DNA from 2 places in the Arthrobacter sp. StoSoilB19 genome. Region 2 is predicted to be linked to the other one. Evidence: predicted binding sites of a transcription regulator. Region 2 holds the regulator's gene; the other holds the start of a gene.
The links. Region 2 encodes LexA, which represses DNA repair genes until DNA is damaged. Its sites were predicted from a motif close to TCGAACANNTGTTCGA; they were not measured.
Positions count from the first base shown of each region.

Region 1: LDO86_RS19745 (shikimate dehydrogenase) is a predicted target of LexA. The motif match lies at 12,504-12,519, and genes of this name have one in related genera.

Region 1 is NZ_AP024650.1:4,277,830-4,293,586, reverse strand. It holds gene LDO86_RS19810 (IclR family transcriptional regulator) at 1-427, shown strand, start outside; gene LDO86_RS19805 (shikimate dehydrogenase) at 575-1,456, shown strand; gene LDO86_RS19800 (sugar phosphate isomerase/epimerase and 4-hydroxyphenylpyruvate domain-containing protein) at 1,456-3,327, shown strand; gene pcaH (protocatechuate 3,4-dioxygenase subunit beta) at 3,384-4,256, shown strand; gene pcaG (protocatechuate 3,4-dioxygenase subunit alpha) at 4,261-4,818, shown strand; gene LDO86_RS19785 (lyase family protein) at 4,815-6,290, shown strand; gene LDO86_RS19780 (alpha/beta fold hydrolase) at 6,283-7,101, shown strand; gene pcaC (4-carboxymuconolactone decarboxylase) at 7,098-7,538, shown strand; gene LDO86_RS19770 (thiolase family protein) at 7,535-8,734, shown strand; gene LDO86_RS19765 (3-oxoacid CoA-transferase subunit A) at 8,734-9,435, shown strand; gene LDO86_RS19760 (3-oxoacid CoA-transferase subunit B) at 9,438-10,112, shown strand; gene LDO86_RS19755 (IclR family transcriptional regulator C-terminal domain-containing protein) at 10,136-10,948, shown strand; gene LDO86_RS19750 (MFS transporter) at 11,111-12,448, opposite strand; gene LDO86_RS19745 (shikimate dehydrogenase) at 12,587-13,411, shown strand; gene LDO86_RS19740 (IclR family transcriptional regulator C-terminal domain-containing protein) at 13,529-14,311, shown strand; gene LDO86_RS19735 (Re/Si-specific NAD(P)(+) transhydrogenase subunit alpha) at 14,473-15,684, shown strand; gene LDO86_RS19730 (NAD(P) transhydrogenase subunit alpha) at 15,684-15,757, shown strand, end outside.
Region 2 is NZ_AP024650.1:1,604,900-1,620,656, reverse strand. It holds gene LDO86_RS07505 (Rv2578c family radical SAM protein) at 1-21, shown strand, start outside; gene LDO86_RS07500 ((deoxy)nucleoside triphosphate pyrophosphohydrolase) at 18-464, opposite strand; gene LDO86_RS07495 (MFS transporter) at 639-1,847, shown strand; gene LDO86_RS07490 (GlsB/YeaQ/YmgE family stress response membrane protein) at 1,996-2,271, shown strand; gene LDO86_RS07485 (RNA methyltransferase) at 2,374-3,300, opposite strand; gene rplT (50S ribosomal protein L20) at 3,373-3,762, opposite strand; gene rpmI (50S ribosomal protein L35) at 3,881-4,075, opposite strand; gene infC (translation initiation factor IF-3) at 4,193-5,200, opposite strand; gene LDO86_RS07465 (DUF1844 domain-containing protein) at 5,602-5,988, shown strand; gene LDO86_RS07460 (MFS transporter) at 6,124-7,419, opposite strand; gene LDO86_RS07455 (SseB family protein) at 7,477-8,361, opposite strand; gene priA (bifunctional 1-(5-phosphoribosyl)-5-((5-phosphoribosylamino)methylideneamino)imidazole-4-carboxamide isomerase/phosphoribosylanthranilate isomerase PriA) at 8,381-9,127, opposite strand; gene LDO86_RS07445 (hypothetical protein) at 9,224-9,382, opposite strand; gene hisH (imidazole glycerol phosphate synthase subunit HisH) at 9,383-10,144, opposite strand; gene hisB (imidazoleglycerol-phosphate dehydratase HisB) at 10,141-10,767, opposite strand; gene LDO86_RS07430 (histidinol-phosphate transaminase) at 10,829-11,947, opposite strand; gene LDO86_RS07425 (LysM peptidoglycan-binding domain-containing protein) at 12,056-12,457, opposite strand; gene lexA (transcriptional repressor LexA) at 12,811-13,545, shown strand; gene LDO86_RS07415 (ATP-dependent DNA helicase) at 13,624-15,684, opposite strand; gene hflX (GTPase HflX) at 15,677-15,757, opposite strand, start outside.

The DNA of each region.
Region 1 (15,757 bases), 1.7 Mb from region 2:
CACCGTCAGCAAGGTGGACGGGCCGCAGATCTTCCGCGTCACCAGCGATCCGGGCCACCTGGGCTCCTTGTCCACCACTGCCGTCGGCAAGGCCCTGGTGGCATTCGCCGAGGATGCGGAACGGGAGCGGCTGCTCGCGGAACTCCCGCTCGAGGCGCTCACCGCCCGCTCCATCACCGACCGGGACGCGTTCCGGGCGGAAATCGAGGAGGTGCGCCGCCGCGGCTACGCGGTCATGGATGAGGAGAACGAGGCCGGCATGCGTGCCGTGGCGGTGCCCCTGCTCAACAGCCAGGGCCACGCCTTTGCCTCCCTGGCGACGGCCGTTCCGGTCTTCCGCCTGAGCCTCGAGGAGCTGGAGGCCCACGTCCCCGTCCTGGTCGATGCGGCAGCCGAGTTGGCTGCACGCCTTCCGCAGCGCGGCTAAGGCGCCTGTGCCGTTACTCAAAATATTTGGTTCGTATCTCGAACAGTAGTGCGAGAAGTGAACAAATGCTGTACTGTAATCCCTATCACCGGCGCAGCCCATCCCCGCATGGACACTGCCGGTGCCGTTACCAAAGGAGCTGCACGGATGAGTATTCGAACTGAGTCCTACCTCGTGGGACTGGTTGGAGACGGTGTCACGCCGTCGCTCACGCCGCCCATGCACGAACGGGAAGGTGACGTGCAGGGCCTGCGTTACCTCTACCGCCCCATCGACCTCCTGGAGCTGGGACTGGCGGGCGAGTCCGTCGGCAGCATCCTGCAGAGCGCCCGGACGCTGGGCTTCAATGGGTTGAACATCACCCATCCCTGCAAGCAGCTGGTCCTGGAGTACCTTGACGAAATCTCCCCGGACGCCCGCCGCCTGGGCGCCGTCAACACCGTGGTGATCCGGGACGGCCGCTTCATCGGCTACAACACCGACTTCTCCGGCTTCGCCGCGGCACTGGCTTCCGGCCTCCCCGGGGCGTCGCTGGACCGCGTGGTCCAGCTCGGTGCCGGCGGTGCCGGATCTGCCGTCGCCTACGCCCTGCTGACCGCCGGCGTCAGGACCCTGCACCTGGTGGACGTGGACCCGGGACGCGCGGCAGCCCGGGCCGCCGAGCTCCAGGGCTTCTTCCCGGACAGCACCGTCACGGCAGGTACGACGGCGGAGCTGCCGCAGCTGATGCGCGTGGCCGACGGCCTGGTGCACTGCACCCCCGTGGGGATGGCCGCCCACCCCGGCGTGCCGCTGGACCTGGACCTGCTGGAGTCCCGGCACTGGGTGGCGGATATCGTCTACCGCCCCATCGACACGGAACTGGTCCGCGGCGCCCGGGCCAAGGGCTGCGACGTCCTGGACGGCGGCCGGATGGCCGTGGGCCAGGCCGCGGACGCGTTCCGGATCTTCACCGGGCTGGACGCGGACCCGGACCGCATGCGCGCCCACTTCCTGGAGCTCGTGGCAGCGGAAGAGGTGGCTGCCTGATGCGCACCGGAATCGCCACTGTCTGCCTGTCCGGAACCCTCAAAGAGAAGATGCAGGCCTGCGCCATCGCAGGCTTCGACGGCATCGAGATCTTCGAGCAGGACCTGGTGACGTCCCCGCTGAGTCCCGAGGACGTCCGCAAGCTGGCCGCGGACCTGGGCCTTGGCCTGGATCTTTACCAGCCCTTCCGGGATTTTGACGGCGTCAGCCCGGACCTGCTGAAGGCCAACCTCCGCCGGGCCGAGGCCAAGTTCCGGCTCATGGCCCGCCTGGGCATGGACACCATCCTGGTCTGCTCCAACGTTGCCACCGCCACCATCGACGACGACGGCCTCCGCGCCGAGCAGCTGGCACAGCTTGCCAACCTGGCCGGCGACCACGGCGTCAAGGTGGCCTATGAAGCGCTTGCGTGGGGCAAGTACGTCAACGACTACGAGCATGCCTACCGGCTGGTGGAGATGGTTGACCATCCCAATCTGGGCACTTGCCTGGACTCCTTCCACATCCTCTCGCGGGACTGGGAAACCGCCCACATTGAGGCATTCAACCCGGAGAAGATCTTCTTCGTCCAGGTTGCGGACGCCCCCAAGCTCTCCATGGATGTGCTGTCCTGGAGCCGGCACTACCGGGTGTTCCCGGGCGAGGGCCAGTTTGAGCTGGCCAAGTTCATGGGCCACGTGGTCCGGGCCGGGTACACCGGACCCGTTTCGCTGGAAGTCTTCAATGACGTTTTCCGCCAGTCGGACGTGGAGCGGACGGCCGTGGATGCCATGCGGTCGCTCATCTGGCTTGAAGAACAGAGCGCCAAGTGGCTGGCCGGTACCGAAGCCGCACCAGGCAACGGAGCAGCGCTCCGCCGTCGTTACCCCATGGAACTTGCCACCCTGCCCAAGGTGAACGAACCCGCGGGCTTCAACTTTGCCGAGGTCAAGGCGGACGACACCGCGCAGCTGGAGAAACTCCTGGGCCAGCTGGGCTTCGCCTTCGAGGGCAGGCACCGCACCAAGGACGTCCAGCTGTGGACCATGGGCCAGGCCCGGGTGATCATCAACGAACAGGCGGCCCGGCATGCCGAGCCGGCCATTGCCGCACTGGGGTTCGACGTCGATTCCCCCGTGATTGCCTCGGCGCGCGCCCAGCAGCTCAAGGCCCCCGTGGTGGCCCGCAAGGTGCAGGCGGACGAGGAAGTCTTCCAGGGCATCTCCGCGCCCGATTCCACCGAGATCTTTCTCTGCCAGGGCAGCCCGGACGGCACGGCGGCGTGGACCCACGAGTTCGGGGAGGGGCTGGAACACCCGTCCGCCGGAGCCAGTGCCGTGATCGACCACGTCAACCTTGCCCAGCCGTGGCAGCACTTCGACGAAGCTGTCCTCTTCTACACCAGCGCCCTGGCCCTGGAGCCGCAGCCGTTCGCGGAGGTGCCAAGCCCCAGCGGGCTGGTGCGCTCGCAGGTCATGCAGACCTCCGACGGCGCGGTGCGGCTGGTGCTCAACCTCGCCCCCATCCAGCAGGCACGGAGCGAGGTCCGCAAGACCTACCAGGAGCACATCGCCTTTGCCGTGGACGACCTCGTGGCCACAGCCCGGGCAGCCCGGGAACGGGGCCTGGAATTCCTGCAGATCCCGGCCAACTACTACGAGGACCTGGACGCCCGGTTCGACCTGGAGCCTGGGTTCCTGGCCACCCTGCAGGAGCTGAACCTGCTGTTCGACCGCGACGCCGACGGCGAATTCCTGCACTTCTACACCGCCACCGTGGGCAGCGTGTTCTTCGAAATGGTGGAACGCCGCGGCGGTTACGACGGCTACGGCGCCCCCAATGCTCCGGTGCGCCACGCCGTCCAGTACGACTCGCTGCACCGCACGCCTTAGACCGCACCACACAACCCCGGACGCAAGAAACCGAACAGATCAGAAAGGAGCCAGCCATGCCGGAAGACATCACCGCCGAGCTGGAGTCGGAGGAACTCGTGCCCCCGGCCGAACCGAAGGCTGCCCACCAGCCCCTGGACAAGGCCATCGAGTTACAGGCGGACCTCAGCGCAGAGATCAACGCCATCGGCGAGGCCTACCAGCGGGCATTGAAGGACGGCGCCCAGCCGGAGACCCAGCCGCGGCTGGACTACCCGCCGTACCGCAGCAGCATCCTGCGCCACCCCACCAAGAGCCTGCACCACGCGGATCCGGAGACCATCGAGCTGTACTCGCCGGCGTTCGGGCACCAGGACGTGCACGCCCTGGAGTCCGACCTGACCATCCAGCACAACGGCGAACCGCTGGGCGAGCGGATTATCGTCGCCGGCAAGGTCCTGGACGGCGACGGCCGCCCGGTGGCAGGCCAGCTGGTGGAAATCTGGCAGGCCAACTCGTCCGGCCGCTACATCCACAAGCGCGACCAGCACCCCGCCCCGATCGACCCCAACTTCACCGGCATCGGCCGCTGCATCACCGGCCCGGACGGCTCCTACCGGTTCATCACCATCAAGCCCGGCGCCTACCCCTGGAAGAACCACCTGAACGCGTGGCGACCCGCCCACATCCACTTTTCGCTGTTCGGCACGGAGTTCACCCAGCGCATCATCACCCAGATGTACTTCCCGGGCGACCAGCTCTTCCCGCTGGACCCCATCTACCAGACCATCGTGGACCAGGACGCCCGCGACCGCCTGGTGGCCACCTACGACCACAGCCTCACCGAGCCCGAGTGGGCCCTGGGCTACAACTGGGACATCGTCCTGACCGGGCCCAAGCGGACCTGGACCGAAAACGAGGCGCTCGGCGCAGAAGGTGACGAGGAGTAGGAAAATGAGCACCAAACTTGTTCCCACCCCGGGCCAGACCGTTGGCCCCTTCTATGGCTATGCGCTTCCGTTCGAGAAGGACAACGAGCTGCTGCCTCCCGGCTTCCCGGGCTCCACCCGCCTGCAGGGCACCGTCTACGACGGCGCCGGCCACACCATCCCGGACGCCATCCTGGAAATCTGGCAGCCGGACGCCGACGGCAGGGTTGTCCAGCGCACCGGCTCCCTGGTCCGCGACGGCTACACCTTCACTGGGTGGGGCCGCGGCGCCGTGGGCAACTCCGGCGTTTTCACGTTCACCACGGTCAACCCCGGCCCCACCAAACCGGGTGCGGCGCCGTTCATCTCCGTGGCGCTCTTTGCCCGCGGCCTGACCAACCGGCTGTTCACCCGCATCTACCTGCCTGAGGACGCCGAGGCGCTGGCCAACGACCCCCTGCTCAGCTCGCTGGATCCGGAGCGCCGCAAGACGCTCATCGCCCGCCGCGACCCTGACGGCGGCCTCACCTGGGACATCCGCCTCCAGGGTGAGGGCGAGACGGTCTTCCTGGACTTCCAGTGACCAACGCCGCCCCGGGAGATCTGCGCGCCTTCGCGGAAGAGGCCGACGCCGGCCTGCTCAGTCCCGTATCAGCGTCACCGTTGGTGGCGGCGCTGACGGGGGACCGGGCAGTGCTGGCGGCGATCCTCGCCGTCGAATCGGGCTGGGCAGCCGTGCTGCAACGGGCCGGCCTGGCACCTGCCGGTTCTGCCGCCGTCGTGGCTTCCGCTGCCGAGGCAGGGCGATACGACCTCGCCGACATCGCGCTGCGTGCCCAGGGCGGCGGCAACCCGGTCATTCCGCTGCTGGCGGACCTCCGGAAGAAGGTGGCCGCGCTGGACAGCGCCGGGATCGGTGCCGGGAAGGCCGTGCATACCTCCCTGACCAGCCAGGACGTGCTGGACACCGCCCTCATGCTGGTGGCCCGCAACACCGTCCACGCCGTGCTGGCCGACCTCAAAGGCACCGCCGCGGCGCTGGCCGCCCTGGCGGGGCAACATGCGCAGACGCTGTGCGTGGGCAGGAGCCTGACGCAGCATTCGCTTCCCTATACCTTCGGGCTCCGGGCCGCGCAGTGGTTCCAGGGCGTGGCCGCCGCCGGCCGGCAGCTGCAAGGCCTGGAGTTCCCGGTCCAGTTCGGCGGGGCTGCGGGAACGCTCGCCGCCGCAACCGTGCTGACCGACGGATCCACTGCCACCCCGTTTACCCTGGCCGATGCCCTGGCCGCCCAGCTGGGCCTGGCCCCCGCGGCGGCTCCCTGGCACACCAACCGGCTGGCCATCACGTCCCTTGGGCATGGGCTGGCTTCGGTTTTGGATGCGTTCGGAAAGATCGCCGCGGACGTCCTGTTCCTGAGCAGGCCCGAGGTGGCCGAGCTTGCCGAGCCACGCGCTCCCGGGCGCGGGGTTTCCTCTGCCATGCCGCAAAAGCAGAACCCGGTCCTGTCCGTCCTGGTCCGCAGCGCCGCACTGCAGGCGCCCGGCCTGGCTGCCCAGCTGCACCTGGCCGCCGCCACCTTCAACGACGAACGCCCGGACGGCGCCTGGCACATCGAATGGCCGGCACTCCGCCAGCTCCTGGCGCTCACGCTCGGCGCTGCCGGACATATCCGTGAGCTCGCCGAAGGACTCCAGGTGTTCCCCGACGCCATGCGCCGCAACCTGGACCTGTCCGGGCCGCTGCTGCTGGCAGAAGGCGTCAGCGCGGCCGTGGCGCCCCTCCTGGACGGGAAGGACGGCCGCACCGGCAAGCAGCAGCTGCAGGACGTGGTGGACCAGACCCTTCAAGCACCGCCTTCCGACCAGGCCGCCACCTACCGGAAGCTGCTCCGCGAGGCCGTCCCTGCCGCCGTCGTTCCCGACCAGCGGCTGGAGGAGCTCCTGGACCCCGGCAGCTACCTGGGCCAGGCGGCCCAGATCTCCCGCCGCATCCTGGCGGCGTTCCCCGACTTTGATTCCCAGACCACCGACGCGAACGGAGCTTCCCGTGGCTAAGCCAACCCTGAAGGCAGCGCTGCTGTCCCCCCAGCGACCCCTTGGCGACCACCCCCTGCTGGTGGCGGGCCCATCCCTGGGCACCTCCTCCATCCTGTGGAACAGGGTGGCCACCCTGCTCGGCAATGACTACGACGTGGTCGCCTGGGACCTGCCCGGCCACGGCGTCTCTCCGGCAGCCACCGAAACCTTCGACGTCGCAGCCCTCGCGGACGCCGTGGTGGACCTGGTGGATTCCATCGCCCCCGGTGAAACATTCCACTACGCCGGCGTTTCACTGGGCGGCGCCGTGGGCCTGCAGCTGGGCATCAAGCACGGCGAGCGGCTCAAGAGCCTCTCCATCCAGAACAGCGGGGCGAAGATCGGCACCCCGGAGGGCTGGCTGGAACGGGCCGAAACGGTCCGCACCCAGGGCACACCCGTGATGATCCAGGGCTCGGCGCAGCGCTGGTTCGCGCCGGGCTACATGGACCGGGAACCCGAGTTCAGCAGCCGGCTCCTGCACGCCCTGCGCGACGCCGACCGTTTCAGCTACGCCTTCTGCTGCGAGGCCCTGGCCTCCTTCGACGTCCGCAGCCAGCTGGGCAGCATCCGCGTCCCCACCCAGGTCATCGCCGGCGCGGTGGACGGCGTGGCCACGCCGGCCATGGCTGACGAGGTGGCAGCCGGCATCACCGCCGGGGGCGGCACCGCCACTGCCGTCACGCTGGAAGGCGTGGCGCACCTGGCACCGGCCGAGGCTCCCGCGCATCTTGCCGATCTCATGCGCAGCCTGATCAGCTGGACCGAATCCCAAGGAGCAGCCAAGTGAGCGGAAATGAGCGGCACGGCGTGGTCCAGCCCGGCGCCACCAGCCAGGAGATTTACGACGGCGGCATGGTGGTCCGGCGCGAAGTCCTGGGGGACGCGCACGTGGACCGGGCCAACGCCAACAAGGATGAGTTCACCGAGGACTTCCAGGACATGATCACCCGGATCGCCTGGGGTGGTATCTGGACCCGCCCGGGGCTCCCGCGCCAGATGCGGTCCGCCGTCACCATCACTGCCATGGTGGCGCACGGGCACTGGGAAGAGCTGGCCATGCATATCCGCGCCGCCCTCCGGAACGGCCTGAGCAGGGACGAGATCAAGGAGATCCTGCTCCAGACCGCCATCTACTGCGGCGTCCCCTCCGCCAACACCGCCTTCAAGACAGCACAGCAGGTGTTCCACGACATGGACAACACCGGAACGGATAAAACCCCATGAACCAGGCATTTGTGTACGACGCCGTGCGCACCCCCTTTGGCAAGTTCGGTTCCGGCCTCGCCGGCGTCCGGCCGGATGACCTTGCCGCGCACGTTATCAGCGAGTCCGTGAAGCGGGCTCCCGGGCTTGATCCCGAGCGGATCGATGAGGTGGTGTTCGGCAACGCCAACGGCGCGGGCGAGGAAAACCGCAACATCGCGCGGATGGGAACCCTTCTGGCCGGGCTGCCGGTGTCCATCCCGGGCACCACGGTCAACCGGCTCTGCGGCTCGTCCCTGGACGCGGCGATCATCGCGTCGCGGCAGGTCAACGCCGGCGACGCCGACCTGGTGCTGGTGGGCGGGGCCGAGTCGATGTCCCGTGCCCCGTGGGTGCTGCCCAAGACGGAGAAGCCCTACCCGGCCGGGGACATGACCCTGGCCTCCACCACCCTGGGCTGGCGGCTGGTGAACAAGGCCATGCCCAAGGATTGGACCATCTCCCTGGGCGAGGCCACGGAGCGGCTGCGCGAGAAGTACAACGTGACCCGCGAGGCGCAGGACGAGTTCGCCGCGGCCTCCCACAACCTCTCCGCCGCCGCCTGGGATGAAGGGTTTTACGACAACCTGGTCGCCCCGGTGCCCGGGACGGACCTGGTCCGCGACGAAGGCATCCGTGCCGGATCGTCGGCGGAGAAGCTGGCCGGGCTGAAGACCGTGTTCCGGACCGAGAACGGCACGGTGACAGCGGGGAACGCATCGCCGTTGTCCGACGGCGCCTCCGCGGCGTGGATCGGGTCCGAGGCGGCCGCCGGGCTGCTGGGGCTGGATCCGCTGGCCCGGATCGCCGGCCGCGGCGCGCACGCGAATGATCCGCAGTACTTCGGGTACGCACCGGTGGAGGCGGCGAACAAGGCCCTCGCGAAGGCGGGCATCGGCTGGGACCAGGTGGGCGCCGTCGAACTTAACGAAGCGTTCGCTGCGCAGTCCCTGGCCTGCATCAACGCCTGGGGCATCGATCCCTCGATCGTGAACCGGCATGGCGGGGCCATCGCGATGGGCCATCCGCTGGGTGCTTCCGGCACCCGGATCCTGGGCACCTTGGCCCGGTCCCTGCAGGCCTCCGGCGAACGCTGGGGCGTCGCCGCGATCTGCATCGGCGTGGGCCAGGGCCTGGCCGTGGTACTCGAGAACGTCACCGCTGGAAAGGACCAGTAATGCTGACTTTTGTTGACACCGTCCAGGAGGCCGTGGCCGGCATCAAGGACGGCTCCACCGTGATGATCGGCGGATTCGGCAACGCCGGCCAGCCGTTCGAACTGATCGACGCGCTGCTGGACTGCGGCGCCACGGACCTGACCGTGGTGAACAACAACGCCGGGCAGGGCGACCAGGGCCTGGCCCTGCTCATCAAGGAAGGCCGGGTGCGGAAGATGATCTGCTCCTTCCCGCGGCAGTCCGATTCCTGGCACTTCGACGCCAAGTACAAGGCCGGCGAGATCGAGCTGGAACTGGTGCCGCAGGGCAACCTGGCCGAACGGATCCGTGCCGCCGGGGCAGGCATCGGCGGGTTCTTCACCCCCACCGGATACGGCACCATGCTGGCCGAGGGCAAGGAAACGCGGATCATTGACGGCCGCGGCCAGGTCTTTGAAACCCCCATCCACGCCGACGTCGCCCTGATCAAGGCACTGAAGGCGGACGGCAAGGGCAACCTGGTCTACCGCAAGACGGCCCGGAACTTCGGCCCCATCATGGCTGCCGCCGCGAAGCAGAGCATCGTGCAGGTCTCCGAGATCGTGCCCACGGGGGCGCTGGACCCGGAAAACGTGGTCACCCCCGGCATTCACGTCAACACGGTTGTCCGCGTCCCGGCCTCAGACCGCAGCGCAACCGGCACCAGCGGAAAGGTGGCCTGACCTTGACCACTGCAACATCACTCCAGACCTCCGCCACGCCCCTGGGCCGGGATGACCTCGCCCGGCTCGTGGCCCGCGACATCGCCCCGGGCTCGTTCGTGAACCTCGGGATCGGCCAGCCCACCCTGGTGTCCAACTACCTCACCGAGGACCAGAACATCACCCTCCACACCGAGAACGGCATGCTGGGCATGGGCCCCGAAGCCAAGGGCGACGAGATCGATGAGGACCTGATCAATGCCGGCAAGATTCCCGTGACCGAACTCCCGGGCGCTTCCTACTTCCACCACGCCGACTCCTTCGCCATCATGCGCGGCGGGCACCTGGACATCTGCGTCCTGGGCGCCTTCCAGGTCTCGGCCACCGGTGACCTGGCCAACTGGCACACCGGCGCACCCGGGGCGATTCCCGCCGTCGGCGGTGCCATGGACCTGGCAACCGGCGCCAAGGACGTCTTCGTCATGATGACCCTCCTGACCCGCGACGGCGCCTCCAAGATCGTCGAGGCCTGCACCTACCCGGTCACCGGCGTCAACTGCGTCACCCGCGTCTACACGGACAAAGCCGTCTTCCTCACCGGTCCCAACGGTGTCACCGTCCGCGAGACTTTTGGCTGCACCCTCGAGGAACTCCAGGAACTCATCCCCGTCCCGCTCAAGGCCGCCTCGGCCGGCTAAGGACGGCCCTAGGATTGGTTACCATGACCGACGCCGCAGGTACCGATATCCAGCCAACCCCGCAGGCCAGCGACCAGTACGTCCAGTCGCTGGCCCGCGGGCTGGCGGTGATCCGCGCCTTCGACGCCGACCGGCCGGTCATGACGCTCACCGAGGTGGCGGGCCGCACGGGCCTGACCCGTGCCACGGCACGCCGGTTCCTGCATACCCTGGTGGAGCTGGGGTACGTGCGCACCGACGGCAAGACCTTCGCGCTGACGGCCAAAGTCCTCCAGCTGGGCTACGCCTACCTCTCCGGGCTGTCGCTGCCCCAACTGGCCCAGCCGCACCTGGAGGAACTGTCCCTCAAACTCGGCGAATCGACGTCGGCCGCCGTGCTGGACGGCACCGACATCGCCTACATTGCCCGCGTCACCACGCGCCGCATCATGACCATCGGGATCACCGTGGGCACCCGGTTCCCCGCCTACGCCACCTCCATGGGCCGGGTCCTGCTGGCCCACCTGCCGGCGTCGGACCTCAAGGCCTATCTCGCCGCGGCCGACATCAAGCCCCTGACCCCCCGCGCCCTCGGGTCCGTCCAGGAACTGTTGGCCGTCCTGGAAACGGTCCGTGCACAGGGCTGGTGCCTGCTGGACCAGGAACTGGAGCTGGGCCTGATGTCCGTTGCCGCTCCTGTGTACGACGGACCCAAGGTGGTGGCCGCGGTGAACGTCTCCCTGCAGGCCCAGTCCGTGGAGGCCAAACCGGACCGGGAAGCCTACCTGGCCTCGGTGGCGCAGGAGATCATGGCCACCGCGAAACTCATCTCCGCGGACCTGACCGCCCGCGGTTAGCAATACCACCCCAGCCGTGCGTCCACTCCTGGCCTGAGTGCGCCGGGACTGTTCCTGCGCACTCAACCAGGGCCTCGCCGCGCCGCCAGGTTAAGCAAGAGGACGACGGCGGGTGCTTCCCGCCGTCGTCCTCTTCTGTTCGTTATGGGGCTGTGAATGCCCCTACCGGACGGGGTTGCCCAGCTCCCGCAGCGGCGTCTTGGCGGTCTCGCGCGCCCACCAGGCGCCGGCCACGGCGAGGATCGACGAGCCCGCCACGATCCAGGCTGCCGGTCCCCAGTTCGCCTTGTCGGCGCCCACCAGGGCGGTGCCGAGCAGCGGGGTGAAACCGGCGCACAGGATGCCGATCTGGAGCCCGATGGCCATGCCGGAGTAGCGGACCTTGACGTTGAAGAGCTCGGAGAACCAGGCCGGGTAGATCGCGTTGGACATGGCATAGGTGCCGGCGGTGATCAGCGTGCTGGTCAGGAAGATCATGGGGATGTTGCCGGTGGCGATCACCGAGAAATACACGAAGATCATGATGCCGGAGCCCAGGACGCCGATGATGAAGATGGGCCGGCGGCCGAACGTGTCCGACAGGCGCGCGGTCAGGGGCTGGGTGAAGACGGCAAGGATGTTGCCCACGATGCTGACCCACAGCATGGTGGAAGCGGGAACGCCGACGGACACGGCGTAGGCCAGGCCGAATGACTGCATGAACGTGTTGGTGACCGTTTCGAAGGACATGAGCGCCACCTGGAAGAACTGCGCCGGGTGGGTCTGGAACATCTTGGCGAACGGAAGCTTCACCAGTTCACCGTGCTCCTGCTTTTCCTCGAAGACCTCAGGTTCGGCCAGTGACCGGCGGACCAGGTAGGCGACGATGAGCACGATCAGGGAGAGCCAGAACGGGATCCGCCAGCCCCAGGCGAGGCGGTCGGCCTCGCTCATGGCAGCCACGGGCAGGAAGGCCAGGGATGCCATGACGATGCCCGCGGAAATGCCGCTCATGGCAAAGCTGGCGAAGAAGCCGCGCCGGCCCTCGGGAGCCTCTTCCGTGGAGAGGGCGGAGGCGCCGGCCGTCTCGGCGCCGGCGGAGAGGCCCTGCATCAGGCGGAGCAGGACCAGCAGCGCGGGTGCCCAGTAGCCGGCGGTGTTGAAGTCCGGCAGGGCGCCGATGAGGAACGTTGCGCTGCCCATGAGCACCAGGGTGAGCACGAGCGTATTCTTCCGGCCGATCTTGTCACCAAGGTGGCCGAACACCACGGCGCCGAAGGGCCGGGCCACGTATGCCACGCCGAACGTGGCGAAGGAGGCCAGCAAGGCAACCGTGGGGTCGCCCGCCGGGAAGAAGATCTTCGAGAAGACGAGGGAAGCGGCAGTGGCGTAGATGAAGAAGTCGTAGTACTCCAGGGCGCCGCCGAGGAATGCGGCCAGCGCTGCCTTCTTGGCGCGCTTTAGCCGGCGTTGTGCCTCAGGCGTCGGCTTGGCCTGGGCTCCTGCTGCGATGTCGGTCATGTCCGGGTTTTCCTTCCACGCTGAAGGCGGGGGATCTGTTCTATTTGTACGCATTGCGAACATGTGTGCGTAATGCGCCTACAAAGAGGATACTAGTCGGTGACGCCAATCACAACGCCGACGGAAAGGTGCTTCACGATGGAACCCTCCCGCTTAGTCCTGATCGGATCAGCAGCTTCCAAGGCCATGTCCCCGCGCCTCTGGAATCCTGTTTTCCAGGAACTCGGCCTTGGATGGACCTACGATGCCTGGGATGTGCCGGCCGGCGGCGACCTCGACGAGGTCCGCAGGCGGCTCCTGGCGCCCGGCATCGTGGCGGCCAACGTGACCATGCCGCACAAGCACTGGGCGGCGGAAACAGCGGACGAGGCAACAGACCCGGTCCTGTTGAGCGGTGCCTGCAACCTCCTGGTTCGAAAGGGCACACGGCTGGTGGGGCACAACACCGATATATCCGCCGTGACCGCGCTGCTGGGCGGCCAGTACCAACGGCACGCCCTCCTCCTGGGCGCCGGTGGAGCGGCAAGGGCCGCGATGATCGCCCTGGAGGGGCATCTGGGGACCGTTTCCATCACTGACCGCGACCCGCACGCCGCGGCGGAATTGCTGGATCTTGCCCGGGAACGCGGCATGGACGCCCGGACGGTCTCCTGGCAGCAGGGGCAGGAGCTGTCCGCCGATGCCTCCCTGATCGTGAATGCCACTCCCATCGGCAAAAGCATGTCCGACGGTCCGGCATGGGGCGACGGCCCACTCGCCCCTGACGCCGTCGTCTATGACTTCGTGTATGCCCGCCACACCACTGCAAGCGTGGCCCGGGCGCGTGGCATGGGAGTCCGGTGCATCGATGGCTGGGAGCACCTGCGGGAACAGGCGGTGGCCATGGTGCCGCTCCTGGGGCTCGACGGGCAGTCCGGGAGGCTGCTCAAGGAAACGCTGGAACGCATCCGGGCCGCCTCCTGACCAGCGGGCCGCCCCACGCACTCCAGTGCCCACCGGGCCGATATGATCGGACAGGCGCTGAAGCCCGGCGGACCCTGTGCCGGGGCGCCGACCGTCGGGAGAGGAACCGCAACGTTCATGGAGGAGCAGCCAGCCTACTTTGTGAAGTCGGTTGAGAAGGCCTTCGACGTCCTGCTCGCCTTTTCCCCCGACCAGCCACGGCTCACTGTTTCCCAGGTTGCTGCCCGGACCGACATGACCCGCGCCTCCGCGCGCCGGTTCCTCCTGACCCTGGCAGATCTTGGCTACCTCCGCGCCGATGGCCAGGCCTTTGAACTGACCGCCCGTTCCCTGGACATCGGTCGGGCCTACCTGGCCGGCCTTACGCTTCCCGGGGTGGCCCAGCCGCACCTCAAGGAACTGGCGGAGGACCTGAACGAGACCACGGCCTTGTGCATCCTCGACGGCGGCGACGTGGTTTACGTTGCCTGCGTGCCGTCGCCGCGGCTGTTGAGCGTCTCCATTACCGTGGGGACCCGGTTTCCGGCCTGGGCGACGTCAATGGGCCGGGTGCTCCTCGCCGGAATGCCCCCGGCGCAGCTCGAGGAGTATCTCCGCACGGTCCAGCTGCACCGCTACACCGACCGCTCCATCAGCAGCATTGACGACCTGCGTTCCGAAGTGGAGCTGGCGCGTAAAAGGGGCTGGTCCATGGTTTCCCAGGAGCTCGAGGAAGGCCTGCGCGGCGTGGCCGTGCCGGTGCGGCGGGGGAACGAGGTGGTGGCTGCGGCGAATGTTTCACTGCAGACGCACCGGGCGGCCGCCCAGGACATTGAATCGTCAGTCCTTCCCCCGTTGATGGAGACCGCGCGGCGGATCGCACTCGATTACGGCGGCCCTGGCCCAACCACCCGCGGCTGACCCTCCCTCCCGCGGTGGACCGCACTCAAGGCCGCTTGCCATGTAACTGTTTCCACACAAGCACAGCGCACCACTCCCGCCGCAGCTGAACGGGCCATAGACTCTAGCCAACTGCGTGCAGCAGAGCCGCTGCATCGCTTGTCAGGAGGAGGGGTCGGCGGGTGAAACTGGGCATACCGCGGGAACGCCGGGAGGGCGAGCGTCGTGTGGCCGCCACGCCGGATACCGTCAGGCAGCTGGCCGGGATGGGGCTGGAGGTCCTGGTGGAGACCGGGGCGGGGGACGGCGCCGGGCACGCCGACCAGGCATACCAAAACGCCGGCGCCGCCGTCGTCCCGGAACTCAACACCACGGCCCTCGACATCCTGGCGCATGTCCGCCCCCTTGACCGGCACACCGCCGCGTCCCTGAAAAGGGGAGCCGTCACCGTGGGGCTCGCGTCGCCGTCGTCCGAGCTGCCGGCAGTGCAGGCGCTCGCGGACAACGGGGTGACCTCCTTCGCCCTTGAACTGGTGCCCCGCATTTCCCGTGCCCAGTCCATGGACGCCCTCAGCTCGCAGGCGCTGGTGGCCGGCTACCGCTGCGTGCTGGAGGCTGCCATCCGGCTGCCCCGCTTCTTCCCGCTCTACATGACGGCCGCGGGAACCATTCCGCCCGCCAGGGTCCTGGTCCTCGGAGCCGGGGTGGCGGGGCTGCAGGCCATCGGCACGGCCAAGCGCCTGGGCGCCCGGGTTTTCGCCAACGACATCCGTCCGGCTTCCGCGGACGAGGTTGCCTCCATGGGCGGCACCTTCATCCGGCTGGACCTGGAGACGGCGGAGGCGGCCGGCGGCTACGCCCGGCAGCTGAGCTCCGATGCCGGCACACGGCAGCGGCAGCTGCTGGCGCCGCACGTGGCTCAGTCGGACGTGCTGATTACGACGGCGGCGGTCCCCGGGCGCCCCGCACCCCTCCTGGTGACGCGCGGGATGGTGCAGGGCATGCGGCCCGGGTCGGTGGTGGTTGATCTCGCCGCGGAGTCCGGCGGCAACGTGGAGGGTTCGGTACCGGGCCAGGACATCCCCATCCCCACCGCCGATGGAATGGGGCACGTCACCCTGGTGGGCCTGAAGGACCCGGCCTCGGCGATGGCGTCGGACGCCTCCCGTCTTTACGCCAAGAACGTGGCCAACCTGCTGGCCCTGCTGGTGCGCCCGGATGACGCCGGTGCCGGCGGGCTCACCCTGGATTTCGACGACGAAGTGGTGGCCGGTGCCTGCCTCACCCACGACGGCGTGGTGCGGCACCAGCCCACGGCGGAGCTGCTGGCCGCCCGCGCACGTGCCGCCGCAGAGCCGGCCACGGCCGCGGCCCGGCAGGAAGGAACGCTCTGATGGACGGAACAGCCCTGCTGACCATTACGGTACTGGCGGTGTTCGTCGGCTTCGAAGTGGTGTCCAAGGTCTC
Region 2 (15,757 bases):
CAGCAGGACGCGCTTTTCTAGCGGCTCCGGCCCAGCGACGATCCCACGGATTCCAGCAGCGCATGGACAATCGGATAGTCGGCGGGGATCCACGGCAAGGTGAGGACAGCTTCCCGGTCCCGCAGGTCCACCCAGCGCAGTTCGTCATGGTCTTCAAGGGGCAATGGTTCGCCGTGGGTCACCTCAGCGAACCACACCCTCATACTGGCCCGGTCATTGAGGGGCCAGCCAGCCGGTGTTTCCGCATGAAGTTCCAGTCCCAGGCGCACGCCGATTCCCAGTTCCTCAGCCAGCTCCCTCACCAGCGCCGTTTCGGGTTCCTCCCCGGCCTCCACCTTGCCGCCGGGGAACTCCCACAGCCCCGCCAGGTGCTCCGGCGCGCTTCGCCGTGCCACCAACAGGGCAGCCGGATTGGCCAGCCGGTCCACCACAGCTCCGCCCACAACCTGAATCAGTCCAGTCACCGGGTCATTCTATGGGCCACAATGGAGTGTCCGGGAACAGCATTCCCGCCTTAGGAACAGTTCCTGCCGGGAATAGGTCCTGCCCAGCCGGGGTTTGCCACACTGTCCGGACCGTCCTGCCCCACTGCCGTGGCATCCGTCCCTTGCGAGTCCCACGTTTCAAGAAGCAGGAATATGAGCAGCGTTCTTTCCCCGTCCACGGCAACCCGCAGCACGACCCCCAACATCGGCATGGCGATTTTCGCCCTGGCCATGGGCGGCGTAGGCATCGGCGTCACCGAGTTCACCATGATGGGCCTGCTCAAGGAAGTGGAGCAGGGCCTGGCAATTACCACTCCGCAGGCCGGCAACCTGATCTCCGCCTATGCGCTGGGGGTAGTGGTAGGCGCTCCGCTGCTGGCCGCCGTCGGCGCCAGGCTCCCCCGCAAGAAACTGGCGCTGGGGCTGCTGCTGTTCTTTACCGTGGCCAACCTGGCGTCATTCGTTGCCCCCGACTATGGCTGGATGCTGGTGTCCCGCTTTGCCGCCGGCCTGCCGCACGGAGCGTTCTTCGGCGTTGCAGCCGTCATCGCGGCTTCCCTCGTTCCGCCCACACGGCGCGGTTGGGCCATCTCCATGGTCATGGCCGGGCTCAGCGTCTCCAACGTCGTGGGAGTACCGTTCGCCACCTGGCTGGGACAGACCTTCGGCTGGCGCCTGCTGTTTGTCCTGGTCGGTGCCATCGGCCTGCTGGCACTGGCCATGGTGTGGAAATTCGTCCCCTTCCAGCACGCCCACTCCGACGCGAGCATCCGGCGCGAGCTCGGGGCCCTCAAACGGCTCCAGGTATGGCTGGCACTCCTGGTGGGCATCGTGGGTTTCGGCGGCTTCTTCGCCACCTATACCTACATCGCCCACACCATGACCTCCGTGGCCGGCATCCCCTCCACCCTGATCCCCCTTGTGGTGGCGCTCTACGGTCTTGGCATGGTGGCCGGGAACGTCGTCGGCGGCAGGCTCGCTGACAAATCCGTCATGGGCACCCTGTACCGGGTCCTCCCTGCCATCGCCGTGGCTCTGGTGGTCTATGCGGTGGCGGCGCACTGGCAGTGGAGCGCCATGGTCATGGTGTTTGTGGTGGGAGCTTCCGGTTCCATGCTCATCCCCGCTCTGCAGACCCGGCTGCTGGACGCCTCGCCGGATGCCCCATCGCTGGCATCCTCCCTCAACCATGCCGCGCTGAACGTCGCCAACGCGCTGGGAGCCTTCCTCGGCGGCCTTGTCATCGCCCTCGGGTGGGGCTTTGTTGCCCCGGCGCTGGTCGGCGCCGTCCTCGCCGTCCTTGGTTTCGGCGTCGCGCTCCTCAGCGGCCTGCTCGAACGCAAGAGGCCGCTGGCTGCCTGAGGTTATGCGCACGGAGCCCCGAAAACGGGGGCCCGCGCTGTCCTAACGATGCAGCAACGCCGTCACCCGAGCTACTGACTTTGCAGGGGGCTTATGTTAGCTTGAGCCTCATCGGGACTATTAATCCCGGTCACAATAAGGAGGAGACATGGGTTTTCTTGCTTGGATTATTTTGGGCCTCATAGTCGGGGCCATCGTTAAGGCCGTTATGCCCGGACGGGTCGGCGGCGGCTGGGTCACCAGCCTCATCCTCGGTGTCGTCGGTGCCATTGTTGGCGGCTGGATTGGCAGCCTCCTGTTCAACAAGGGCGATCTTGCCTTCTTCGACCTCGGCACCTGGATTCTCGCTATCGTCGGCGGCCTGCTTGTCGCCGGCATCTACGGAGCAGTCACCGGACGCGGAAAAGCAACCCGCGCACCCTGATCACTCTGTCTACCAACACCCCATCGGCCCCGGACTTCCGGGGCCTTTCTTTTTTTAGAAGGTCCCTGGCCTTTCCCCGAAGTTCCCGGCCGTGGCGCGTCCCTATCCGGCCTGTTCCTGCCCCACTGCAGCTGCCGCACGGCGCTGGGAGCGGGCGCTGGCGTAGAGGCATACCGTGGCCGCCGTCCCAAGGTTGAGGCTCTCGGCGGCGCCGTAGACAGGAACGGCCACCCGGTGGTCGGCCAGTTCCAGCTCCTCCGCGGAGAGTCCCTGCGCCTCGTTCCCAAAGAACCAGGCCGTGGGACCGGCGAGGTCGTACACAGACTCCGGCCCTGTTCCGGTGAGCCGGCGCCGGGCGTTCTCGTCCTGCAGGACATCAAGGTCCAGCTGCCCGTAGCCGTCGGCGGCAAGGATGCCGATGCCGCGGGCCTTGCAGGCTGCAGCGAGTTCCGCGGGATCGGCGGCCAGCACCACCGGAAGGTGGAACAGCGAACCTGCGGTGGACCGGACGGCCTTGGGGTTGTAGATGTCCACGCTGGACGTCGTGAACACCACGGCGTCGGCACCGGCGGAATCGGCCGCACGCAGGACCGTTCCCGCGTTCCCCGGGTCCCGCACCTGGCACAGCACGGCAATCAGGCGGGGCCCGGCGTCGAGCACGTCCGCCAGAGCCACGTCCACAAACCTGCAGACCGCCACTATCCCCTGCGGGTTGACGGTGTCCGCCATGGCTGCCAGGACCTCATCCGTGGCCAGCCGTGCGCTGGTGCCCTCGGAGAGCTCTTCAAATTCGGGAAAACGGTCAAGGCAGCTTTCGCTGGCGAAGACCTCAGTCACTACTCCGGGACCTCCCGCCGCAAGACGCTGCTGGTGGAGCTTGAGTGCTTCACGGACGGCCTGCGGGCCCTCGGCCAGGAACTGCCCGCGCTTTAAACGGACCGGGCGCCCTGCAAGCTTTGCCACATCCCTGACCCGATCAGCTCGGGGGTTGGAAAGTGGAAGGTCTTGCGGGCGCCCGGTTTCGTTCATATAGAAAACTGTAGTAGCTGCTGCCACCAGTTCCTGAACGGGCCCCTCAGGCGAGGGGCGGAAGCTGCTTGCCTAGGCTGCGGCTGCCTTCTTGGCGGAGGTGTCTGCCGGAAGGGAGTCCTTGGCCACCTGGACCAGCGCGGCGAAGGCGTTGGCGTCAGAGACGGCAAGCTCGGCCAGCATACGGCGGTCAACCTCGACCTCGGCGGCCTTCAGGCCCTGGATGAGGCGGTTGTAGGTGAGGCCGTTGGCGCGGGACGCAGCGTTGATGCGCTGGATCCACAGGCGGCGGAAGTCACCCTTCTTCTTCTTGCGGTCGCCGTAGCTGTACACAAACGAGTGCAGCAGCTGCTCCTTGGCCTTGCGGTACAGGCGCGAACGCTGTCCGCGGTAACCCTTTGCGCGTTCAAGAACAACCCGGCGCTTCTTGTGGGCGTTGACCGCCCTCTTCACACGTGCCACGTGCGTACTCCTTCGAAAATCTGATCCCAAGCATCTACTGCCGGTGAACCGGCGGCCTGAGAATGCTGTTTGGCAGGTGACGGACCGCCAGGCGGCGGCCCCTCATAGAACTTGGAAATTAGATGCCGAGCATCTTCCGGATGACCTTGGCGTCGCCCTTGAAGACGATCCGGTCGCCGGCAAGGCGGCGGGTCAGGCGGGAGGACTTGTGCTCCAGGTAGTGGCGGCGGTTGGCCTGCTGGCGGCGCAGCTTGCCGCTGCCGGTCAGCTTGAAGCGCTTCTTAGCACCACTGTGGGTCTTCATCTTCGGCATGGGAACCGATCTCCTTACGTTTCTGCAGGCCCGGGGGCCGCAGTTCTATCGCGCAGCCACCCCTGCGGGCAGCATGCTGGTTGCTGACTGCCGGAGGCGTACCCCGGCAGCTGTGAACTAGTTGGTCTTCTTGCCGGCCGGCTTCGGCGCTGCCTTGGGGGCAGGGCGCGCAGCAGGCTTCGGCGCAGCAGGCCTGGCCACCGGCTTGGGTGGTGCAGGCACAGCGGCCGGTTTCGGTGCCGCCGGCGCGGCGGCTTCCGGCTTGGCGGCAGCTGCAGGCCTGGGAGCCGGAGCGGCCTTCGGCGCAGCAGCCTTGGGGGCTTCCTGCTTCGGAGCTTCCTGCTTCGGCGCAGCAGCCTTGGGGGCTTCCTGCTTCGGAGCTTCCTGCTTCGGCGCAGCAGCCTTGGGGGCTTCCTGCTTCGGAGCTTCCTGCTCAGGTGCCGCAACAGCGGGCGCCTCGGCGGGGGCGTTGTCCTCGGCTACAGCCTCCGGCTCCGTGGAGACGGTGAAACCTTCGGGCAGCAGGTCCGCCAGTGACTGCGTCAAGGGGGCCTGGTCCTCGCCGGACGTGTCAACGCGTCCGGAAGCCTTGGCTTCGTTCTGGGCCTTGGCCTCGGCCCGCTGCGTGGCGCGCCGTGCCTCAGCCTTGGCTTCAGCCTTGTTCTTCAGCGGCCCAACCACCATGACCATGTTGCGGCCGTCAATGCGGGGGCTGGACTCCACCACGCCAACTTCGGCGACGTCGTCCGCGAAGCGCTGGAGCAGGCGGATGCCCATCTCCGGACGCTGCTGCTCACGGCCACGGAACTGGATCATGGCCTTGACCTTGTCCCCGGCACCGAGGAAGCGCAGGGCGTGGCCGCGCTTGGTCTCGTAGTCGTGGGTGTCGATCTTCAACCGGAAACGGATTTCCTTCAGAACAGTGTTCGTCTGGTTCTTCCGGGCCTCACGTGCCTTGACCGCGGCCTCGTACTTGTACTTGCCGAAGTCCATCAGCTTGCACACCGGAGGCTTCGCCTGAGGTGCAACTTCAACGAGATCAAGGTCGGACTCGGCAGCCAGTCGCAGGGCATCCTCAATACGGACGATTCCTACCTGTTCACCTGCAGGGCCGACCAGCCGCACCTCGGGGACGCGGATACGCTCATTGATTCTTGGCTCGCTAATGTTAAAGCTCCTGTGTTTGTTGTTGAGTCCGGCAAATAGAGAAGGCCCCCAATTGCCGGAGCAATCGAAGGCCTCAGATAGGTTGGCTCGGCAACCCCGTCAGGGCTGCACGCACACAGTCCCGGCGTGTGCCGGTCCATGCCCAACCAGATACCCGGCAACCTTACGTCCCCTGCAGGTTCCAAAGGAACGCCTGGGACAGCGGCTGACGCGGGTGGGAGAGAACTCCGCTTGCAAACTGGAAGCCATTCTACAGAAAAAATTCCCGTCAACGCCGCAAAAGCGCTGTTGGGAACCTGATCGTTTGGGACAATCTCTGAAATAACGACATCCAGTCGGTCTGTGTCAAGCTTACCAGTATGAGCACCTCAGACAGTAATTCGTACGTCTTCGAGCCCGGTGACGCAGGCGCAGACGTTTCACAACAGATCCGGGACATCTCGGAAGTCCCCGCCATCGAGGTCATCACCACGGCCGCCGTGCACCTCATGAGCGCAGCCGCGGTAAAGCTTGGCCTGGCCGCAGAAGACAACGCGGCCGAGCTGAAGGACCTGGACGAGGCCCGGAAGCTGATCACCGCCCTGGCCGGTCTGGTGACGGCAGCTGCCCCCGAAATCGGCTCGCAGCACGCCGGACCGTTGCGCGATGGGCTGCGGTCCCTCCAGCTGGCGTTCCGTGAAGAGTCGCTGATTCCGGATGCACCGGGCAAGGGCCCGGGCGAAAAGTACACCGGCGCAGTGAACTAAGGAAGAACCCACCCAAGCAGCGTCCGACGGCGGGACGGCCTTTCAAGGTCGTCCCGCCGTCGTCGTTTCCAGGCAAAGCACCCGGGGCTTGACCGGCCACTCCGTACCTGCCGTTCAGCGCGGCGGACGGAAATATCAGGCGGCGGCTTTTCGGCGGCGCTGCTGGAGGGCCAGGCCCACCAGGCACAGCACGACGCCGGCGGCGCCAACCGAAACGAAACCCCCGGACGGTCCCATGAGGTCGATGAAGATGCCGGCCAGCGGCGAGCCGAGGGCAACACCGGCGGTCAGGGCTGAGCCGTACCAGCCCATCGCCTCCCCGCGCCGTTCCTCCGACACCAGGTCCGCGACCTTTTCGGAGGCTGCGGAGAGGACGGGAGCGCAGAGCAGGCCGGGCAGGATGGAAACCAGTGCCAGCGTCCAGGTGTCGTGGGCGAAGGCCATGGGCAGCGTCAGCGCCGCCATTCCCAGCAGCAGGATGACAGGCGGGATGGGCCGGTGCATGGCGCCGTAGATGAGTCCGCCCACCACCGAGGCGGCGCACCAGAAGACGAACACGATGCCGATCTCGCTCTGGCGCCCTCCGGTTTCCAGCGCCGCAACGATGCCAACGTCGGTGCCGCTCAGGACCATGCCGGCGCCGGCGGCAACAGCAAAGAGTGCCGCGACCGTTGCGGTGAACCACGCGAAGCCGCCCGCCAGCCTTCCGCGCAGTCCCTCTGCCGCACGGCCGGCCGTCCCGGCCGGTGACAGTTCCGCGGCGGCTTCCTGGACGTGGGCCGGAGCGGTGGCGACCACGGCGGCTTCCGCGGCATGTTGCTCATCCCCGGCGCATTCGGCGGTTTGCGCCGGACTGCGGGTGGGCGGGTTGAACCACATGAGGGACAGCCCTGCCAGGGACGTGGCCACGCCCACCACGGTCAACCCGGCAACGGTGAATCCACTGGTGGCCACCACGGCGCCGGCGGCCGGCCCGATCATGAACACCATTTCGGTGGTGATGGCGTCCAGGGCGAACGCGGTGCGGCGCTGGTCGCCCTCCGCCAGGACGCCCAGGGACTGCCGGACCACGCTGAAAATTGGCAGCGTGAGCAGGCCGCCCACGAAGACCAGTGGGAGGAGCCACTGGTAGGACACGTGCGGCACCACAGACCAGATCAGCGTCTCCGAGATCACGGACGGGATGAGTGCGGTCCGCAACCCTACGGTGTCAACGCGCCTGCCGCGCCACGGGGCGCCCAGGGCAATACCGATGGTCATGACCGCTGCGGCGGCACCGGCCGCGGCATAGCCCTGGCCAAGGGTGAGGACGATGTGCAGGGTCAGGAGCACCCCGGCCGCTGAGTGCGGGATGCGGGCGATCATGCCAACCAGCAGCAGCCGGCGGATTGGCCGGACGGCGAGCAACTCCCGGTAGAGAGCGAAATTCACGAAACGGTCCTTCAGGGTATGCCGCAGCACTGGCGGGGATCACCCATCCGGCTGCGTCTAGTCGGGAGCGCGCCTCAGTTTGATTTCCAAGGAGTCGACGCGCTCCCCAAACAATACATTCCGCGACCACTCCGCCTGGAGGTTGGCCACCAGTTTCTGGACACCGGCGGCGTCCAGGCCGTCCTCAAGGTACAGCACCACCTGAAGTTCCGGCCCGGCACCCCCGCCAGGGACTACTGCGCCATCGGCAGCACTGGAAGCCACTCCCCTGCCCGGCATAAGCCCAATGCTGCGGATGGCGGCGAACCCGGAGGCTGCGCGCGCCATTTCATCGGCCAGCTGGGGGTCGTTGTAGGAGGGGGTCCAGTCGTGCTGCTTTGCCAGTGCCCAGACCCCCGGACGGCGCACCACGAACGTCACGTCGGCGCCCGGGTCCAGGACCAGGAGCTCGGCGCCTTCGGCGACTGCCGAGAGGGCAGCCCGCGCGGCGTACACGGCGACGGGCCGGGCCTGGGGATGCCAGGCGGTCAGCGCGGCGGCCGAGGTGAAGGCGGGGAGGGCAGTCCTGCCGTCGGCCGCCTTCAGCGTTACCAGCGCCATGTCCGCCTGCTTGTCAGCGTGCAGTCCGTGGGCTGTTTCCGACTCTTCAGCCAGCTGCGCCACAATCGGAATGAAGACCCGGGCCGTTGCCAGGGCGGCCACGACGCGTGCTTCATCGCCTGCCCCTTGCCGGAGCGCGTCCAGGGCGGCGAGGTAGCCGGCGTCGGCCGTTCCGTCGTCGTCCTCGAAGTTGTGGATCCTGCCGTCGTCACCGGCCAGGCTGCGTCCTGCCCATGGCTGGCCCGCCGAATCCGTGGCGCCACCAGCGCCGGACAGGGCTGCCGCGATATGTCCGGGCAGCTGGCGTGCTGGCTGCCGCCCTGGCTCCTCGACGTTAGGCATGGGGTCGATGTCCGCCGGGTCAGCGCCGGCCGGCGACGTCGAGGGCTTCGGGCAGCGTGAAGGCTCCGGCGTACAGGGCCTTGCCCACAATCGCGCCTTCCACGCCCAGCGGGACCAGGGACCGGAGGACCTTCAGGTCGTCCAGGCTGGAGATGCCGCCGGAAGCCACAACCGGCTTGCCGGTCTTTTCCACCATCTGGCGGAGGAGTTCGACGTTGGGGCCCTGCAGAGTGCCGTCCTTGGTCACGTCGGTCACGACGTAGCGGGAGCAGCCGGCCTCTTCGAGACGGCCAAGGACCTCCCAGAGGTCCCCGCCTTCCTTGGTCCAGCCGCGGCCGGCGAGGGTTGTTCCGCGGACGTCGAGGCCCACGGCGATTTTGTCGCCAAAGCGTTCGATGGCCCGGCGGGTCCACTCCGGGTTCTCCAGTGCAGCCGTTCCCAGGTTGACCCGGGCCACGCCCAGGTCAAGGGCGGCTTCCAGTGTTTCGTCGTCGCGGAGGCCTCCGGAGAGCTCCACCTTGATGTCCAGCCGGCCCACGACTTCCCGGAGCAGGTCTGCGTTGGAGCCGCGGCCGAAGGCGGCGTCCAGGTCCACCAGGTGCACCCATTCGGCGCCTTGCTGCTGCCAGTTCAGCGCAGCTTCAAGGGGGGTGCCGTAGCTGGTTTCACTGCCCGCCTCGCCCTGGACCAGCCGGACGGCCTGGCCGTTGACGACGTCGACGGCTGGCAGCAGTTCAAGTACCGGCAGGTCATGTGCGGTGGTCATACTCATCCTCGGTGTCGATTTCGGTGCGGAAAGCAGGGCGCTGGGTCCGCGATGCTGTTGGGGTGAAGTTGGCGGCCCTCGCGCTGTGGGCTGTGGTCAGTTTGCCGGCAGGGTCAGCAGGTAGGCCGCCACCAGTGACATGGCGGCCAGAACGTGGAACGCCACCTGAGTCCAGAGTGGCTTGCGCTGCTGCCGGAATGAGATGCCGCCACCGATGAGGATGCCGGCGAGGCCCATCAGGAGTACCGACCACATCTAGGCGTCACTGCCGGCGTCCGCCGGTGCTGCAGCGGACTGACCGCCGGCCGGTTTCCGCAGGCCTTCCACCCAGTTGCGCAGGAGCCGCGCACCGGCGTCGCCGGACTTTTCGGGGTGGAACTGGGTGGCGCAGAGGGGGCCGTTCTCGACGGCGGCGATGAAGGGGCCGCCGTGTTCGGACCAGGTGACCAGGGGCGGCGCCATCCGTGGCTGGATGACGTCGAAGTTCCATTCCTGCACGCCGTATGAGTGCACGAAGTAGAAGCGTTCGTTTTCGACCCCGGCAAAGAGTTTCGAGCCTTCCGGCACCTTGACCGTGTTCCAGCCCATGTGCGGAACCACCTCCGCGGGGAGGGCCTCTACCTTGCCGGGCCATTCGCCAATGCCTTCGGCTTCGGTGCCGTGTTCCACTCCGGCTTCAAAAAGGACCTGGAGGCCCACGCAGATTCCAAGCACGGGGCGTCCGCCTGCCACCCGCCTGCCGATCAGCCTGATGCCGTCCACGGCCTTGAGTTCGCGCATGACGGTCTCGAACGCACCTACGCCCGGAACCACCAGGCCGTCCGCGTTCAGTACATCCTCGGGCTTGGCGCTCAGGACTACTTCCGCGCCGGCACGTTCCAGTGCCCGGACTGCGGACCTGACGTTCCCGGAACCGTAATCGAGCACGGTGACCGTGGGTTTGCCCTCGGGTGAAGGCAGCTTGCCTGATGCTGACGGATCGATGATCGCGCCGTCTTTGAGGACCTGGCCGCTCACAGCGCCCCCTTGGTGGAGGGGATGCCTTCAACCCGGGGATCGGGTTCGACGGCGGCGCGGAGGGCGCGGGCGAAGGCCTTGAACTGTGCCTCGACGATGTGGTGCGGGTCCCGTCCGGCCAGCACGTTCATGTGCAGGCAGATGCCGGCGTGCAGTGTGATGGCTTCGAAGACGTGGCGGGTCAGGGAACCGGTGAAGTGGCCGCCGATCAGATGGTACTCCTGCCCGGCCGGCTCGCCCCCGTGCACCAGGTACGGGCGTCCGGACACGTCCACCACAGCGTTCGCAAGCGCTTCGTCCAGCGGAACGGTGGCCTCACCGAACCGGCGGATCCCGGCCTTGTTCCCGAGGGCGGTCCGCAGGACCTCGCCGAAGGTGATGGCCACGTCCTCAACAGTGTGGTGGACGTCGATGTGGGTGTCACCCGTGGCCTTGACCGTCATGTCGATCAGGGAGTGCTTGCACAGGGCCGTGAGCATGTGGTCGTAGAACGGCACGGAGGTATCGATGTCCGATACGCCGGTTCCATCGAGGTTGATCTCCACGAGCACGGAGGACTCGCTGGTGGCACGCTCCATGCGGGCGGTCCGGGCCGCAGCCGTATTCGATCCGGTGGGACTCATGGTGAAGGATCCTTTGTGGGAGAAGAAGTAGTTCAAGGCGCCCAGCGCCGCAGTATCAAGTCTAGGCGGGAAGCGCGGCCTGGCCCGCAAGGATGCGTTCCAGGGAGGTAAGGAAGGCTGTGGTTTCCGCCTCAGTGCCTGCGGTGACCCGAAGGTGGCCGGGGATGCCCACGTCGCGGATGAGCACTCCGGCGTCCAGCAGCTCCTGCCATACCTGGTGCGGATTTTCCAGGCCCCCGAAGAACACGTAGTTGGAGTCCGAGGCGGCAGGCTTGAGGCCCATCCTGGTCAGTTCGGCCACAATGCGGTCCCGCTGCGCCTTGATGTCCTGGACATCGGCCATCAGTGCCTCGCGGTGTTGGAGCGCGGCCAGTGCGGTTGCCTGGGTAATCGCGGACAGGTGGTACGGAAGGCGCACCAGCCGCAGGGCATCGGTGACCTCCGGGGCCGCGGCCATGTAGCCGAGGCGGGCGCCGGCGAGTGCGAAGGCCTTGCTCATGGTGCGGGAAACTATCAGCCGCTCCCGGCCGGGCAGCAGGGTCAGGGCGCTGGGCGTGCCGTCATGCGCGAACTCGTGGTAGGCCTCGTCGACGATCACCACGGTCTGGCTGTCCTCGCCGGCGTCATAGACAGCCTCCACAACGTCAAGCCCCAGGCCGGTCCCCGTGGGGTTGTTGGGCGAGCAGAGGAAGACGATGTTGGGCCGCAGCTCCTCGACCTGCCGGGCGGCGGATTCGGCGCTCAGGTCGTAGCCTTCCGAGCGCACTCCCGTGATGTATTGGGTGTCGGTTCCGCTGGCGAGCAGGGGGTACATGGAGTACGTGGGTGGAAAGCCCAGGGCGGTGCGGCCGGGGCCGCCGAAGGCCTGGAGGATCTGCTGCAGGACCTCGTTGGAGCCGTTGGCTGCCCAGAGGTTTGATTCGTCGAGCCCGTGCCCCAGGTATTCCGCGAGAGCTTTCCGCAGGTCGGTGAATTCCCTGTCCGGGTACCGGTTGAGGCCTGCAGCTGCTTCCGTGACCGCCGCGCTGATGGCGGCGCGCACGTCCGCCGGAACACCATGGGTGTTCTCATTGACGTTCAGCAAAATGGGAACGTCCAGTTGGGGTGCCCCGTAGGGGGTCAGCCCGCGAAGATTGCTGCGGAGGGGAAGTCGGTTCAGACGCTCTAGCTGGTCGTTCACCTGAACAGTTTAGTTGCCGCGGCAACTACCGGAAAATGTGACGGATTCTGTTCGCCACCGGCGTTGCTGTCCCGGTCATCTTTCTCAAAGGCCAACACCAGGTGCCGCTCAGTGCGTGGGGACGAACAGCTGCTGCCCCGGCAGCACAGCGGCGGCCGGAAGGTTGTTGAGCTGGACGATGTCCGCCACCACGTCCCGGGCATCGCGGTCCGGAGCAACAGCGCCTGCGATGCTCCACAACGACTGGCCCGCCTGCACCGTCACGGTGACCGTCGGCGTCACGGCCAAATCCGCAGCTGAATCGGATGCCTTGGCCGGTGCGTTGAAAAGTCCGGACAGGGACAGCAGGAGTACCGCGAGGAGCACAAGCGGAACTCCGATCAGGACGATCCGCCCCCGGCGGGTCAGCCGCAGGGGCGCTGCTGACGGCGTCCGGCGCTGCGAGGGCTTCCGGGTCTGCAGGGAAACGCGGTGCGTAGGTGAAACCTGGTGAAGAGATAAAGCTGACATGAACTAAGCCCTCCTGGACCTGCCGTGCTGCCCGGGTGTCCGCCCGCTGCCGCCCTGCCGTTCACACCGTGTCCGGAGCTCCTCCGGCCATGTTTTCGAACGGGGCAATCGCTGGTTAGAACACATGTTCGAACTTTGCTTGTTAAGTTTTAGCACCTATCAACGAACAATGTCGAGACTCGCTAGAACAAATGTTTGAAAAAGCAATGTGGCTGGCCTAGCTTTGAACCAAAGAACAACCACCACTGAAGTTGAACAGCAGGGTCTGACAATGACAGTGGGAGTCCTTCCGGCGGCGCTGTGGAACAGGCCGCAACGGAAGATCCGGCGGCAAGCGAAAGGCATTGGCGAATATGGCAGCAGCAGCCGCCGGGGGCAGGACCGCCCCGCAACCCAGGAAGACCGCCAAGGGCTTGACCCCCCGGCAGAAGAAGATCCTCGAAACCATCCAGCGCTCGGTCAATGACAACGGCTACCCGCCCTCCATGCGGGAGATCGGCGACACGGTTGGCCTGGCCAGCCTGTCCAGCGTGACCCACCAGCTCTCGCAGCTGGAGAAGCTGGGTTACCTGCGGCGCGACCCCAAACGGCCGCGGGCCATGGAGGTGCTGATGCCCCTCACGCTGGACAGCGGAAGCAATGCCGCCGGCGCCTCCCCCGCGCCGCAGGCCACGGGCGGCGGTGCCACGGTAACGGAGCTGCCCACCGCGCTGGATACGGCCATGGTTCCGCTGGTTGGCCGGATTGCTGCCGGCGGTCCCATCCTCGCTGAGCAGCTCGTGGAGGATGTCATGCCGCTCCCCCGCCAGCTGGTCGGCCAGGGCGAGCTCTTCATGCTTAGGGTGGCCGGCGACTCCATGGTGGATGCCGCCATCTGTGACGGTGACTGGGTGGTGGTGCGGCGCCAGGCGGACGCAGCCAACGGGGACATCGTTGCTGCCCTGCTGGATGACGAGGCAACCGTCAAGACATTCCGCCAGCGCGACGGCCACACCTGGCTGCTGCCCCAAAACACGCAGTACGAACCCATTCTGGGCGACCATGCCACCATCATGGGGAAGGTTGTCTCGGTCCTGCGTTCCCTCTGACCGGGTCTCCCGCGAAGGGACGGCCTGCCGGAAATTGCACGGCGGCTGCCCCCGCTGGCGTCGTTCGCCTGCCGGGCCCTACGTGGCCGCGTCCGCGCCCAGCCTGGCCAATGCCGCCAGCGCCTTGCTGCGGTCCGTGGTAGCCCAGAACGGCGGCAGAGCGCCGCGGAGGAATCCGGCGTAGCGCTCTGTTGCCAGCCGGGAATCCAGAACGGCCACCACGCCCTTGTCTCCCGTGGACCGGATCAGGCGGCCGGCACCCTGGGCCAGCCTGATGGCGGCATGCGTGGCCGAGACGGACATGAAGCCGTTTCCGCCGGCCTGGGCCACGGCACGCGAACGCGCGGTCATCAGCGGATCATCCGGCCTGGGGAACGGGATGCGGTCGATCACCACCAGGCGGCAGGAGCCTCCCGGAACGTCAACCCCCTGCCACAGGGACATAGTCCCGAAGAGGCAGGTGTCCGGTTCGTCGGCGAACTGCTTCACCAAAGCGGTCATGGTCGACTCGCCCTGGCAGAGGACAGTCACATCGAGCTTCGGCCGCAGGGCGTCGGCAGCCTCTTCGGCAGCCCGTCGGGATGAAAACAGGCAGAGGGCACCCCCGCCGGACGCTTTGATGAGCGCTTCCAGTTCCTCCAGCGCCTCCGGCGAAACGCCGCGGCCCGGCTTTGGCAGGTGGCCGGCCACGTAGAGGATGCCCTGTTTCGGGTAGTCGAAGGGCGAGCCCACATCCACACCCGTCCAGCTGGGTGCGCCGTCGCCGATAAGGCCCAGTCCCCCGGCCGCGGGTTCAAATGCCGAGCCAATGGCGAGGGTTGCGGACGTTAGCACGACGGTGTGCCCGGCGAAGAGTCCTTCCCGGAGCCTGCCTGCCACGGACAGCGGCGCGATGTTGACCAGCACCGGGGCATTGTCATCGGGCTGGGAATATCCCTGGCCGGGATCGAACGTGCCGGCCCGGGAAAACCACACGACCTCGCGGTTTTCACGGGCAGCAATAAGCCGCTCACACAATTCCAGGATGAGCATGAGGCGGGACCGGGCCAGCTGGCGGCCGCCGTCGGCCGTGGCGTTGCTGTCCCCCTTGGAATCGGACAACGCGGCCCGGCACGCCTCCCGCAACTGGTCCATGCAGTCCAGCTGTTCGTCGTTCAGCCCGTTGGGAAGCAGGCCGCTGGGCGCACCGGCGAGGGCCAGTTCAAGGTTTGCGGCTGCGGCGTTCAGCGCGTCCACCGTGATGGCGGTATGTTTGCGGGCGCCGGAAGCGGCAGCGTGGACCATGGCCACCGACAGCTGACCGGACACGGCTCCGGTGACCCGGTCCTGCAACTCGTGCGCTTCATCCACCACCACGACGTCGTACTCGGGCAGGACTGCAAGTCCTTCGAAGGCGCTGACGGCCAGCATGGCGTGATTCGTCACCACCACATCTGCCTCGGCTGCGTCCTGCCGGGCCAGCTCGCTGAAGCACTCGGCGGCCATGGGGCACTTTTGGGCCCCCAGGCACTCCATGGAAGTGACGGAGACCTGGCGCCAGGCACGGTCCGTCACACCCGGCAGGAGCTCATCCCGGTCCCCGGTGGCCGTCTTCTCCGCCCACTCGCGGAGCCGCACCACCTCCTTGCCAAGCTGGGACGAGGGTCCGCCCACGGAGGCGGCAAAGTGCGGGACGCTGGTGTCTTCGCCCAAAGAGAAAAGCTGACCCTCGGAAGGCTCCTCGGAGGGGAACCCGCCTTCCAGTTTGTGCCGGCAGACATAGTTTGACCGGCCTTTCACCAAGGCAACCTTGACCGGCCGTTCCAGGGCCGGGGTGATGTTCTTCAGCAGCCGCGGCAGGTCCCTGCCAACAATCTGGGTTTGCAGGGCCAGCGTGGCCGTGGACACCAGAGCGGGCTTGTTGCTCTCCAGGGCGTGGGCGATGAGCGGCACCAGGTAGGCCAGCGACTTGCCCGTGCCCGTGCCCGCCTGGACCAGCAGGTGGTTGCCGGTTTTGATGGCCCGGGCCACCTGCCGGGCCATCTCGTGTTGTCCGGTGCGGCTTTGTCCGCCCATGCCGGCGACGGCGCGGTCGAGCAGTTCGATTACGAACTGCTCGCCGGCCGTCTGCGCGGTTTCGCCGGCGGCGGGGTCACTCATTGACGATGAATGGTTCCAGTTCGGACGCCAGGCCCTCGCGGACCTTCACCGCAGCCCTGGTACCTGCCTCAAC